Regions from separate parts of the Pantoea alfalfae genome, predicted to be linked through region 2. Evidence: predicted binding sites of a transcription regulator. Region 2 holds the regulator's gene; each other region holds the start of a gene.
What was found. Region 2 encodes PurR, which represses purine synthesis genes. Its sites were predicted from a motif close to CANGCAAACGTTTGCNTG; they were not measured.
Positions count from the first base shown of each region.

Region 1: the regulator PurR is predicted to act here: its motif matches at 2,037-2,054, upstream of purM (phosphoribosylformylglycinamidine cyclo-ligase).
Region 3: the regulator PurR is predicted to act here: its motif matches at 1,716-1,733, upstream of purH (bifunctional phosphoribosylaminoimidazolecarboxamide formyltransferase/IMP cyclohydrolase).
Region 4: the regulator PurR is predicted to act here: its motif matches at 1,256-1,273, upstream of cvpA (colicin V production protein).

Region 1 covers NZ_CP082292.1:1,100,472-1,103,579, forward strand. The annotation lists gene pstB (phosphate ABC transporter ATP-binding protein PstB) at 1-10, shown strand, start outside; gene purN (phosphoribosylglycinamide formyltransferase) at 298-936, opposite strand; gene purM (phosphoribosylformylglycinamidine cyclo-ligase) at 933-1,973, opposite strand; gene upp (uracil phosphoribosyltransferase) at 2,204-2,830, shown strand; gene uraA (uracil permease) at 2,975-3,108, shown strand, end outside.
Region 2 covers NZ_CP082292.1:2,239,212-2,242,319, reverse strand. The annotation lists gene punC (purine nucleoside transporter PunC) at 1-31, opposite strand, end outside; gene punR (DNA-binding transcriptional activator PunR) at 139-1,044, shown strand; gene purR (HTH-type transcriptional repressor PurR) at 1,041-2,066, opposite strand; gene cydH (cytochrome bd-I oxidase subunit CydH) at 2,348-2,437, shown strand; gene K6R05_RS10435 (C40 family peptidase) at 2,485-3,108, opposite strand, start outside.
Region 3 covers NZ_CP082292.1:3,756,219-3,759,326, forward strand. The annotation lists rRNA gene K6R05_RS17535 (16S ribosomal RNA) at 1-1,248, opposite strand, end outside; gene purH (bifunctional phosphoribosylaminoimidazolecarboxamide formyltransferase/IMP cyclohydrolase) at 1,880-3,108, shown strand, end outside.
Region 4 covers NZ_CP082292.1:1,236,876-1,239,983, reverse strand. The annotation lists gene purF (amidophosphoribosyltransferase) at 1-669, opposite strand, end outside; gene cvpA (colicin V production protein) at 707-1,192, opposite strand; gene dedD (cell division protein DedD) at 1,457-2,239, opposite strand; gene folC (bifunctional tetrahydrofolate synthase/dihydrofolate synthase) at 2,229-3,108, opposite strand, start outside.

The DNA.
Region 1 (3,108 bases), 1.1 Mb from region 2:
TTACGGCTGAGCCAGCAACGGGAGCAGAGCAGGTTTTTGTGTCAGACGGCTCATAGGCTTAAAGCGATGGGAGCCTATGCCCGTAGTAAAGCATCGCGGGCCATGGACAAAAACGCCGGGTGCGTTTTTGAACAACGCAAAACGTTGGGCCGGCTTCGGGCGCACCTCAGGGATGAGGTGCGTAATCGCCCGTGCTGAGCTGCCATGGATGGCATTTTTTGCGTCTTTACGGAGGGCATAGGCTTCCTGAGCCTTTACTCTGCCAGTACTTCATAAGAAGCCCTGGCTTCCAGTGCATCAATCGTTAGCATAACCCTGCGGCGGCAGCGGTTCGCCATCCAGCCAGGCCTTGCCGTCACGCATCGCCAGACGACCCTCAACAAACCAGCCGATTACCATCGGATAGATGGCATGCTCCTGATGCTGCACCCGCTCCGTAATCTCCGCTTCGCTGTCGCCGGGAAAAACCGGGACTTTTGCCTGCAGGATCACCGGACCGCCATCCAGCTCGTCAGTGACGAAATGCACGGAGGTGCCATGTTCGCTGTCGCCGTTTTCCAGTGCCTGACGGTGCGTATGCAGACCCGGATATTTCGGCAGCAGGGAAGGGTGGATATTCAGCAGTCGATCGTGAAAATGCGCCACAAATGCGCTGCTGAGAATGCGCATATAACCCGCCAGCACAATCAGATCCGGACGGTAGGCTTCGATTTCAGCGATGAGCTGACGATCAAAAGCTTCGCGGTCAGCGAAGTCGCTGGCGGCAAGCGCGTGGGCGGGGATCCCCGCCTCCTGCGCCCGCGTCAGGCCATAAGCGGCGGCACGGTTGCTGAACACGGCAGCGACACTGCCGTGAATCCGCCCGCTCTCACAGGCGTCAAGGATGGACTGAAGGTTACTTCCGTTACCGGAAATCAGTACAACCAGCTTCTTCATCCGTTGATGACCACACGCTCTTCTGCATCAGACGCTTTAATCACGCCGAGCTTCCAGGCTTTCTCGCCCGCGGCCTGCATTAGCGCAATCGCGTTGTCCGCGTCTGTCGGGCTCAGTGCGATGATCATGCCGACGCCGCAGTTAAAGGTGCGGTACATCTCGAAGCGGCTGACGTTGCCCGCCTGCTGTAACCAGCTGAAGACCGCCGGCCACTGCCAGCTCTTCTCGTCGATCACGGCCTGGGTGTTGTCGGGCAGCACGCGCGGAATATTCTCCCAGAAGCCACCGCCGGTCAGGTGCGCGATAGCGTGCACATCGACCTGCTCAATCAGGCTCAGGATATTTTTCACGTAGATGCGGGTCGGTTCCAGCAGATGATCGGCCAGCGGTTTACCTTCCAGCTGTTCAGCCAGCGGATCGGTATTGCTGACTTCCAGAATCTTACGCACCAGCGAATAGCCGTTAGAGTGCGGGCCGCTGGAGCCGAGGGCGATCAGCACGTCGCCATCCTGCACCTTACTGCCATCGATAATTTCTGACTTTTCCACCACGCCGACACAGAAACCGGCCACGTCGTAATCTTCGCCGTGATACATGCCTGGCATCTCAGCGGTTTCACCGCCTACCAGCGCACAACCCGACTGCAGACACCCTTCGGCGATGCCGGTGATCACCGCAGAGGCGGTATCCACATCCAGTTTGCCAGTGGCGTAGTAGTCGAGAAAGAAGAGCGGCTCGGCGCCCTGAACCACCAGGTCGTTGACGCACATCGCGACCAGGTCAACGCCAATGGCATCGTGACGTTTAAGATCCATCGCCAGACGCAGCTTGGTGCCAACGCCATCGGTGCCGGAGACCAGCACGGGTTCACGGTATTTTTGCGGCAGCGCGCAAAGCGCACCAAAACCGCCCAGTCCACCCATCACTTCCGGGCGACGCGTCTTTTTCACTACGCCTTTAATACGGTCAACCAGAGCGTTACCAGCATCAATATCAACACCGGCGTCTTTGTAACTGAGAGAGGTTTTGTCGGTCACTGCGAGGTCCCCACGCGAGTTGCGGTTGGTGGTTTAAAATAAAGCGCGGCAATTCTATCAGTGCAGGCAAACGTTTGCGAGTCCGGCATTGCGCATCAGGCGATTTTCATTAATCCTCTATTTGTCCCGGTAAAACCCGCGGCTTTGCGCAAGAGCAGGTGGCGCAGCGCGCAAAAGGCGGTATAATCCCGCGATTTTTTTTTAGCTCAACTCATTCCGGGAGAACACCAATGAAGATCGTGGAAGTCAGACACCCGCTGGTCAAACATAAACTGGGCCTGATGCGTGAGCATGATATCAGTACAAAGCGTTTTCGCGAGCTGGCCTCTGAAGTGGGCAGCCTGCTGACCTACGAAGCGACCGCCGATCTGGAAACAGAGCGCGTCACCATTGAGGGCTGGAACGGCCCGGTAGAGATCGATCAGATTAAAGGCAAAAAAATCACGGTGGTTCCGATCCTGCGTGCCGGCCTGGGCATGATGGAAGGGGTGCTTGAACACGTTCCCAGCGCCCGTATCAGCGTGGTGGGTGTTTACCGTGATGAAGAGACGCTGGAGCCGGTTCCTTATTTCCAGAAGCTGGTCTCTAACATTGAAGAGCGCCTGGCGCTGGTGGTCGACCCGATGCTGGCGACCGGTGGCTCTATGATCGCCACCATCGACCTGCTGAAGAAAGCGGGCTGCACCAGCATCAAAGTGCTGGTTCTGGTTGCCGCACCAGAGGGGATTGCCGCCCTGGAGAAAGCGCATCCTGACGTCGAGCTTTACACCGCGTCAGTGGATCAGGGACTGAACGAAAAGGGTTACATCATTCCCGGGCTCGGCGATGCCGGGGACAAGATTTTCGGAACCAAATAAATCGCACAGCCGACCAGAGAGTCGGCTTTTTTTTGGCAAAAAAACTCCCCGAATGAATTCGGTCTGCCGCAAGGCGCATCGGCATCACTGCTGCTGTGCCAGAGGCGCGAAACCCCGGGGATAAAAAACATAAGGGGATAAATGATGACTCGTCGCGCCATTGGCGTCAGTGAACGGCCGCCGTTACTGCAAACCATTCCACTCAGCCTGCAACACCTGTTTGCCATGTTTGGTGCCACGGTACTGGTGCCGATTCTGTTCCACATTAACCCGGCGAC
Region 2 (3,108 bases):
GATAGGGCATAAATCCTTTATTCGACAGCATCTCATTCTCATTTTTGCAGGATAAACGCGGCAGAGTGTAAAAGGTGCGTTTGCCGCTGTGAAACGGTAATATTTGCCGGTTGCTGTTAAAATTTTTGAAGGCAGATTATGTGGTCAGAATATGCATTAGAGGTCGTTGACGCGGTTGCCCGAGGGGGCAGCTTCAGCGCAGCCGCGCAGGAGCTGCATCGGGTACCTTCTGCCATCAGCTATACAGTGCGTCAGCTGGAAAACTGGCTGGCGGTGCCGCTGTTCGAACGCCAGCATCGTGAAGTGGTGCTGACGCCAGCAGGCGAACATTTTGTCCGGGAAGGGCGCAGCGTCATCAAAAAAATGCTTGCTACACGGCGGCAGTGTCAGCAGCTGGCCAATGGCTGGCGCGGGCAGCTCAGCATTGCCGTTGACCGTATCGCCAAACCTCAGCGCACCCGGCAGCTGGTCAAAGATTTCTATCGCCACTTCCCCGATATGGAGCTGATCATCAGCTATGAAGTTTTTAATGGTGTCTGGGATGCGCTGGCCGATGGCCGGGTAGAAGTTGCGATTGGGGCCACACAGGCAATTCCGGTGGGCGGACGGTTTGCGTTTCGCGATATGGGTACGCTCAACTGGCGCTGCGTGGTCGCGCCCGATCATCCGCTGACGCAGGCGAGCCAGATAGATGACGACACGCTGCGTAGCTGGCCGTCCCTGGTGCTGGAAGATACATCACGCGCACTGCCGCGTCGTATGACATGGACGCTGGATAACCAGCGCAGGCTGGTGGTGCCGGAGTGGCAAACCGGACTGGAATGCGTGCAGGCGGGCTTGTGCGTGGCGATGGTGCCGGGGCATCTGGCCAGGCCACTGCTCGACAGTGGCGAGCTGGTGGAGCTAACGCTTCCGGTAGCATTTCCGGACAGCCCCTGCTGCGTTAGCTGGGCCGAGGATCGCGCATCACCGGCGACAGGCTGGTTGCTCAGCTATCTGGGTGATACGCAAACGCTTAATCAGGAGTGGTTAAGCGAGGATTAGCGGCGATAGTCGCGGAACGGACCATCGGCCACTGAACGGCGCTCAATCAGCGTCGGATGGACTTCAATCGTTTGTGACACTTCGCGCTTACTGGTGATGCGGTCGAGCAGCATATCCAGCGCCTTCTCACCCAACTGGGCTTTAGGCTGATGCACCGTGGTCAGGGCAGGGGCGAAATAGCGTGCGTTGCGCACATTGTCATAACCGATTACCGAAATATCCTGCGGCACGCGCAGACCCATCTCGTCGGCGGCGCAAATGGCCCCCATCGCCATGATGTCGCCGCCGCAGAAGACGGCGGTCGGGCGCTGCTTTTGCGACAGGATCTGCTGCATCGCCTGATAACCCGACTCTGGCTCAAAGTCACCCTGCACAATCCACTCCGCGCGCGGCTGAATTCCCGCTTCTTCCAGTGCCTTCAGGAAACCGGCATGGCGTCCGCCGCCGGTATTGCGCTCCATCTGACCCGGAATGGCACCGATATCGCGGTGTCCGCGTTCAATCAGATAGCGTCCCGCCAGATAGCCGCCCTGGAAGGCATTATCGAGAACCGTATCGGTAAAGTCGGCGCGCGATTCGCCCCAGTCCATCACCACCATCGGGATATTGCGGTTCTCTTCCAGCATCTGCAGCAGATCGTCCGGATACTCAGAGCACATCACCAGCAGGCCATCGACACGCTTCTGCGCCATCATGCTGAGGTAGGCGCGCTGTTTTTGCAGGTCGTTATGCGCATTACCCAGAATCAGCGTATAGCCTTTATCAAAACAGTGATTTTCAACCGCCTCAATAATTTCAGCGAAATAGGGCGCTTCGCTGGAGGTGGCAAGCAGACCCAGCGTCTTGGTGTGGTTTACTTTCAGACTGCGTGCTACAGCGCTCGGCGAGTAGTGCAATTCTTTAATTGCCTGCCAGACCGCCTCGCGCGTCTCTTCAGCGACAAAGCGGGTTTTATTGATGACGTGCGAAACGGTGGTCGTTGAGACGCCAGCGCGTTTCGCCACATCTTTAATTGTTGCCATGAAAATCGGACTCCAGTCCTTACCTAACTCTATGATAAGCGTAATGTTAAACGTTTGCGTCTGCTCAGGGTTTTTTCCGCAAAAATGCGGCTTTTCTGGCCGGTAAACAGGCTTCTGGCGGAGAAAAAACGCCTCAAAAGATGCGCAAACGGAATCAGGGTTGCACGCGTTGCGCAACAAAGGCGAGATTCTAACAAGGCTGAACGGATAAAACGAGATTTTTACCGGACCCTGTGGGAAAATGCCATATCCCTACAAAGTGTGTGACTAAGGAGCAAACAATGAGTACCGATCTTAAACTGGCGTTAATGACCACTGTCGGCTGTCTGCTGATGATTGTGGCTTTCAGTTTTACCGCCATTCTGCACTAATAAAAAAAGCCGGGATTATCCCGGCTTTTTTCGGACTGTAGTGCTGCTCAGCGAATGGTTTTCGGCGTCATCACCCGACGGGCACCAATATAGTGGCGCTGCCAGTAATCTTCGCCTAATGCACTGATCTGAATATCTTTGCCGGTACGTGGCGACTGAATAAACTTGCCATCGCCCAGGTAAACGCCGACGTGGTCCGCCGTACCGCGACCGTTAATGCGGAAGAAGACCAGATCGCCTTTCTCAAGCGATTCACGCTTAATCGGTGCTGCGTCACGCAGGTGATACATCTCGTTAGCGGTACGCGGGATCTTAAACTTCACCAGATCTTTATAGGCATACCAGACCAGACCGCTGCAATCGAAACCAGTATGTGGTGAGGTGCCGCCCCACTGATACGGTTTACCCAGCTGTCCCATCAGCTTCGTCATCGCGGTTTCTCGCGCTTTCTGGTAGCGCTGACGGTGTGATTTGCTCATTTTAATCGTGCCAGGTTCGCTGGTGGTGACCTCAGCGGTTTTCAGCAGGCGCTGATGACCATAGCGTTTTTTTTCTTTATTTTTTTCTTTGCTTTTGCTGATACGGGCGGTTTTAAGCGAGGTCTTCTTAGCAGGCGTCTGTTTAGCAGTGAGTTCGACTTTTTTCTGTTTTTTCGTTTTGAGTTTTTGAAC
Region 3 (3,108 bases), 1.5 Mb from region 2:
TATGCGCCATTGTAGCACGTGTGTAGCCCTACTCGTAAGGGCCATGATGACTTGACGTCATCCCCACCTTCCTCCGGTTTATCACCGGCAGTCTCCTTTGAGTTCCCGACCGAATCGCTGGCAACAAAGGATAAGGGTTGCGCTCGTTGCGGGACTTAACCCAACATTTCACAACACGAGCTGACGACAGCCATGCAGCACCTGTCTCACGGTTCCCGAAGGCACTGAGGCATCTCTGCCAGATTCCGTGGATGTCAAGAGTAGGTAAGGTTCTTCGCGTTGCATCGAATTAAACCACATGCTCCACCGCTTGTGCGGGCCCCCGTCAATTCATTTGAGTTTTAACCTTGCGGCCGTACTCCCCAGGCGGTCGACTTAACGCGTTAGCTCCGGAAGCCACTCCTCAAGGGAACAACCTCCAAGTCGACATCGTTTACGGCGTGGACTACCAGGGTATCTAATCCTGTTTGCTCCCCACGCTTTCGCACCTGAGCGTCAGTCTTTGTCCAGGGGGCCGCCTTCGCCACCGGTATTCCTCCAGATCTCTACGCATTTCACCGCTACACCTGGAATTCTACCCCCCTCTACAAGACTCAAGCCTGCCAGTTTCAAATGCAGTTCCCAGGTTAAGCCCGGGGATTTCACATCTGACTTAACAGACCGCCTGCGTGCGCTTTACGCCCAGTAATTCCGATTAACGCTTGCACCCTCCGTATTACCGCGGCTGCTGGCACGGAGTTAGCCGGTGCTTCTTCTGCGGGTAACGTCAATCGGCGCGGTTATTAACCGCACCGCCTTCCTCCCCGCTGAAAGTACTTTACAACCCGAAGGCCTTCTTCATACACGCGGCATGGCTGCATCAGGCTTGCGCCCATTGTGCAATATTCCCCACTGCTGCCTCCCGTAGGAGTCTGGACCGTGTCTCAGTTCCAGTGTGGCTGGTCATCCTCTCAGACCAGCTAGGGATCGTCGCCTAGGTGGGCCATTACCCCGCCTACTAGCTAATCCCATCTGGGTTCATCCGATAGTGAGAGGCCCGAAGGTCCCCCTCTTTGGTCTTGCGACGTTATGCGGTATTAGCCACCGTTTCCAGTGGTTATCCCCCTCTATCGGGCAGATCCCCAGACATTACTCACCCGTCCGCCACTCGTCACCCAAGGAGCAAGCTCCTCTGTGCTACCGTCCGACTTGCATGTGTTAGGCCTGCCGCCAGCGTTCAATCTGAGCCATGATCAAACTCTTCAATTTAAGTTTGATTTGCTGCAACAAGTGCAGCGATGCTCATCTGTAAAACGTCATAATGAATTTCATTATGTGTTCACTCGTGAGGCTTTGATATTTTTGTGCGTCCAAAGACGCTGATATCAATCCTGCGAGTGCCCACACAGATTGTCTGATAAATTGTTAAAGAGCAGTGCGAACAGTGCGTTAGCGTCCTGTCGCGAGGTGGCGTATATTACGCTTTCCTCCTGCAGAGTCAACCTCTTTCTCAGAAGTTTTTCTCCGGCGGCGCAGTCTCCTGTGCCTTCAACCCGTTTCCCGTTTCCGGTGTGCCGTGTTGATGGATGCGCATTATAGGGAGTTGCCGGAGAGTCGCAACCCATAAATTGCATAAAAAAGAGCGTTCGCTGCATTCCACAGCAAAAGCCGCTGTTATACGCAGTTACGCACAATGTTATCCACACAGAGCAGGCTGAATGAATTTAGGCGAGCATCACGCAAACGTTTTCGCTACAATGCCGGGCAATATTCCGGACACCCCTTTTCGGGGCGTTACCTGAGGTTTTTGATTTTTTCTTCTTATATAGAAGAGAAAACCGCTGTAAAGCCTGACGTAACGCTCTTATATACGCGAAACAAAGCCAAGGGATAAACCACCATGCAACAACCTCGTCCTGTACGCCGCGCATTGCTCAGTGTCTCTGACAAAGCCGGTATCCTCGAATTTGCTCAGTCGCTCTCAAGTCGCGGTGTCGAACTGCTCTCCACAGGTGGAACCGCTCGCCTTCTGGCGGATGCGGGTCTGGCTGTTACTGAAGTCTCTGACTACACCGGTTTCCCGGAAATGATGGATGGACGCGTCAAAACCCTGCATCCGAAAGTGCATGGCGGCATTCTGGGTCGTCGCGGCCAGGATGATGCCATCATGGCGCAGCACGACATCAGCCCAATCGACATGGTGGTCGTTAACCTCTATCCCTTTGCACAGACGGTCGCCCGTGAAGGATGTTCACTGGAAGAGGCGGTGGAAAACATCGACATCGGTGGCCCGACCATGGTGCGCTCTGCTGCCAAGAACCATAAAGATGTCGCCATTGTGGTCAGCAGCGGTGACTACGACGCCATCATTGCTGAAATGGATGCGCATGAGAACGCGCTGACGCTTGAGACCCGTTTCGATCTGGCCATCAAAGCCTTCGAACATACCGCCGCCTATGACAGCATGATCGCTAACTACTTCGGTACCCTGGTGCCGGCCTATCACGGTGAACGCAATCAGCCCGCTGGCCGTTTCCCGCGTACCCTGAATCTGAACTTCATTAAGAAGCAGGATATGCGTTACGGCGAGAACAGCCATCAGGATGCTGCCTTCTATATAGAAGAGAACATTACTGAAGCGTCAGTAGCGACCGCGCAGCAGGTTCAGGGCAAAGCGCTCTCCTATAACAATATTGCTGACACGGATGCGGCACTGGAATGCGTTAAAGAGTTCAGTGAACCCGCCTGCGTCATTGTTAAGCATGCTAACCCCTGTGGTGTCGCGACCGGTGACAATCTGCTGGCAGCCTATGAGCGTGCTTACCAGACCGACCCGACCTCCGCGTTCGGCGGCATCATTGCCTTTAACCGCGAGCTGGATGAAGCGACGGCACAGGCGATTATCAGCCGCCAGTTTGTTGAGGTGATCATCGCGCCTGCCGTTTCCGAAGCCGCGCTAAAAATTACCGCTGCGAAACAGAATGTTCGTGTCCTGATCTGCGGCCAGTGGCAAAACCGCACTGCCGCGCTGGATTTTAAACGCGTCAATGGCGGCCTGCTGGTCCAGGATCGTGATCTCGGCATGGTGGACGCCAGCCAGCTGCGTGTAGTCAGCAAGCGCCAGCCAAC
Region 4 (3,108 bases), 1.0 Mb from region 2:
ACGGATGAACTCAAAGCCCAGCGTATCCAGCGCGACGCTCTCGGAGGCGACCATATATTCGGTGCGGCCATCGGCGATAACGCGCTTGCCCAGCACCAGCGGACGGATGCCGTTAGGGTCGCGGAAGGCCACCATACCGTGGCCGATAATCATCGCTACGACGGCGTAGGCACCGCGCACCTGCTGATGTACGGCAGCCACCGCAGCAAAAATGTTGTCAGCTTCCAGCGGATCGTTCTGGAAACGATCTAACTCCTGCGCAAAAATATTCAGCAGGATTTCAGAATCTGAAGTGGTGTTAACGTGGCGGCGACCCTTTTCAAACAGGTGCTTACGCAGCACATGTGCGTTGGTCAGATTACCGTTGTGCGCCAGGGTGATGCCATACGGGGAGTTTACATAAAATGGCTGCGCTTCAGAGGCACTTGAGCTGCCTGCGGTGGGATAACGCGCGTGACCGATCCCCATATTGCCCTGCAGTCGCTGCATGTGGCGTGCTTCGAAAACGTCGCTGACCAGGCCGTTTGCCTTTCGCAGGCGAAAACATTTCAGCGCATCGATAGTACAAATGCCTGCGGCATCCTGCCCGCGGTGCTGGAGCACCGTTAACGCGTCATAGATCGACTGGTTGACCGGCATGAAACCGGTGATACCGACAATACCGCACATGTTGTCATTTCCTCATTTAGCCGCACACCCGGTCACATCACCGGGGTAAAAAACTCGACGTGCTTTTCAGGTAATCAAAGAACCACCTGATGATATAACTGAACTCGGGAATGAGTTGAGACTGTTGCCAGTCCGGACTTTTGGAAAAGCCAGTGAATGTATCAAGGAAGAACAGCAAAGCGGCTACGATCAGCACACCACGCAACGCCCCGAAACAGACGCCCAACACCCGGTCGGTTCCCGACAGGCCGGTTTTTTCTACCAGCGTGCCGATAACGTAGTTCACAATGGCACCCACAATCAGCGTCGCCACAAACAGCACACCGATGGCAATACCGTTACGAACCAGTTCGTCGTCAAAACCTGTAAACCAGACTGCAAGGTAGGCGTAGTAATGACTGGCGACAAAAAACGCGCATCCCCAGGTAACAAGAGATAAGGCTTCCCGGACAAACCCACGAACCAGGCTGACCAGAGCCGAAAAACCAACTACCGCAATAATGACGTAATCAATCCAGATCATGAACTCTTCCAGCGCCAGTGCAATTGCACCCCTGCATCCAGTTCGGGGCGCATTCTAACAGAAAAAGAAAACGTTTGCGTAGCGGTTTTCTTTTTCTGCATCCATAAAAGCGGCGATGAAAAAAACTGCAATCGCCCGGGTGATTCTCAACCAGACAGCCCGTTGAAAATCTTCACTCTTTTTCGTGACAGCGCGCGTTAAGCGCGCTGTCTGCCCGGTAAAAGACGCTGCCTGTTACTGCTATCGGCAGCGCCAATCGCCGGTTTAACGGGCGCTATACGGTTTTACAACACCGCCCAGTCCTGAGATGCTTTTCAGTTCACCCACCGCGCCTTGCATTTTAGCTTTCGAGGCATCAGGGCCAACGTAGATACGGGTAATCTGACCCTGAACCGGCGTTGACGGCACGGTAAAGGCGCGATAGCCCGACAGCCGCAACTGCGCGACAATCTCATTTACTTTACTGGCGTTCTTCAGCGCACCTAACTGCACCACATAAGCCTGCCCCGCCGGAGCCGTGGTCTCTGCCACTTTTGGCGCCTCTTCCTGCTTTGGCTGCTCAACCGCTTTGGATTGCTCAACCGGCTTCGGTTTAGGCTGCTCCACGACTTTTGGCTTCTGCTGTTCAACCGGCTTCTGCTTAGGCTGCTCGGTGACTTTAGGTTTCTGCTGCTCTGCCGCTTTCGGCTTCGTCACCGTCTGTGCAGGCACAGACTGATGGACCGGCGGCGGCGAGACGACGACAGGATCGCTCTCTTCATACGGCTGCGTCCGTCCCTGCTCCGCCGTGGCGTTGGTTTTACCATTGCCATTGCTGCTATTGACGGCACTGCCTGCGCCTTCCGGCGGCTGAGCGGGCAGCGACTGGGTTACCGGCGGCACCATTTCGCTATCCTGCTGATCGTCAGGTTTCGGCACCAGCGGGATGGCGGCGAACTCCTCTTTGTAATGCTTTTTCTGACCATCCAGCAGCCCTGGCAACACAATCACGCCAACGGCAACCAGAATAACGGTGCCGACTAAACGGTTCTGAAACTTACTTGCCACGTCCTTTCTCCGTTTCAATCGATTCCATGACCTGTGCCACAGTGTGGAATGAACCACACACCAGCACAGTGTCCTGCGGCGCAGCCCGCTGGTGTGCCTGCTGCCAGGCGAGTTCAACCGAACCAAAGGTCTCGCCCTGCGGCAGCGCGTCCAGCAGTTGCTCTGCACTGGCACCGCGCGGACCGTCAAGCGGTGCACAGTACCAGGCATCAACTATTGGAGCCAATGCGGCGAGCGTTCCGGCGATATCTTTATCGTGCAGCATGCCCACGACGGCATGCACCTTGCCACGTTTCGGCAGGGCCGCCAGCCGCGACGCCAGATAGCCTGCCGCGTGCGGATTATGGGCGACATCCAGAATCACGCGCGGTGATTCACTGATAGTCTGAAACCGCCCTGGCAGCATCGCCAGCGGCAGGCTGGCGCGAATCTGCGCTTCACTGACCTCAAGCCCTGAAACACGCAGCGCCACCAGCGCGGTCGCCGCGTTAGGCAGCGGCACCTGAGGCAGCGGCAGATCGTTCAGCTCGCCCTGCACATCACGCAGCGACCAGCTTTCGGCCTGCGCATGCCAGGACCAGTCGCGGTTGCGCTGTAACAACTGAGCGCCTTTTTCCTGCGCGACCACAGCGATGCTGTGTGGCATATCGGGTTCACCGACTATCGCCGGTTTCCCCGCGCGGAAGACGCCCGCTTTCTCACGTCCGATGCTTTCGCGATCCGGTCCCAGCCAGTCGGTGTGATCCAGTGCAATGCTGGTGACTACGGCGACATCGGCATCCACGATGTTGGTGGCATCCAGTCGTCCGCCGAGGCCGACCTCGAGGATCACGACATCCAGCTGCGCCTGGCGAAACAGATTCAGCGCA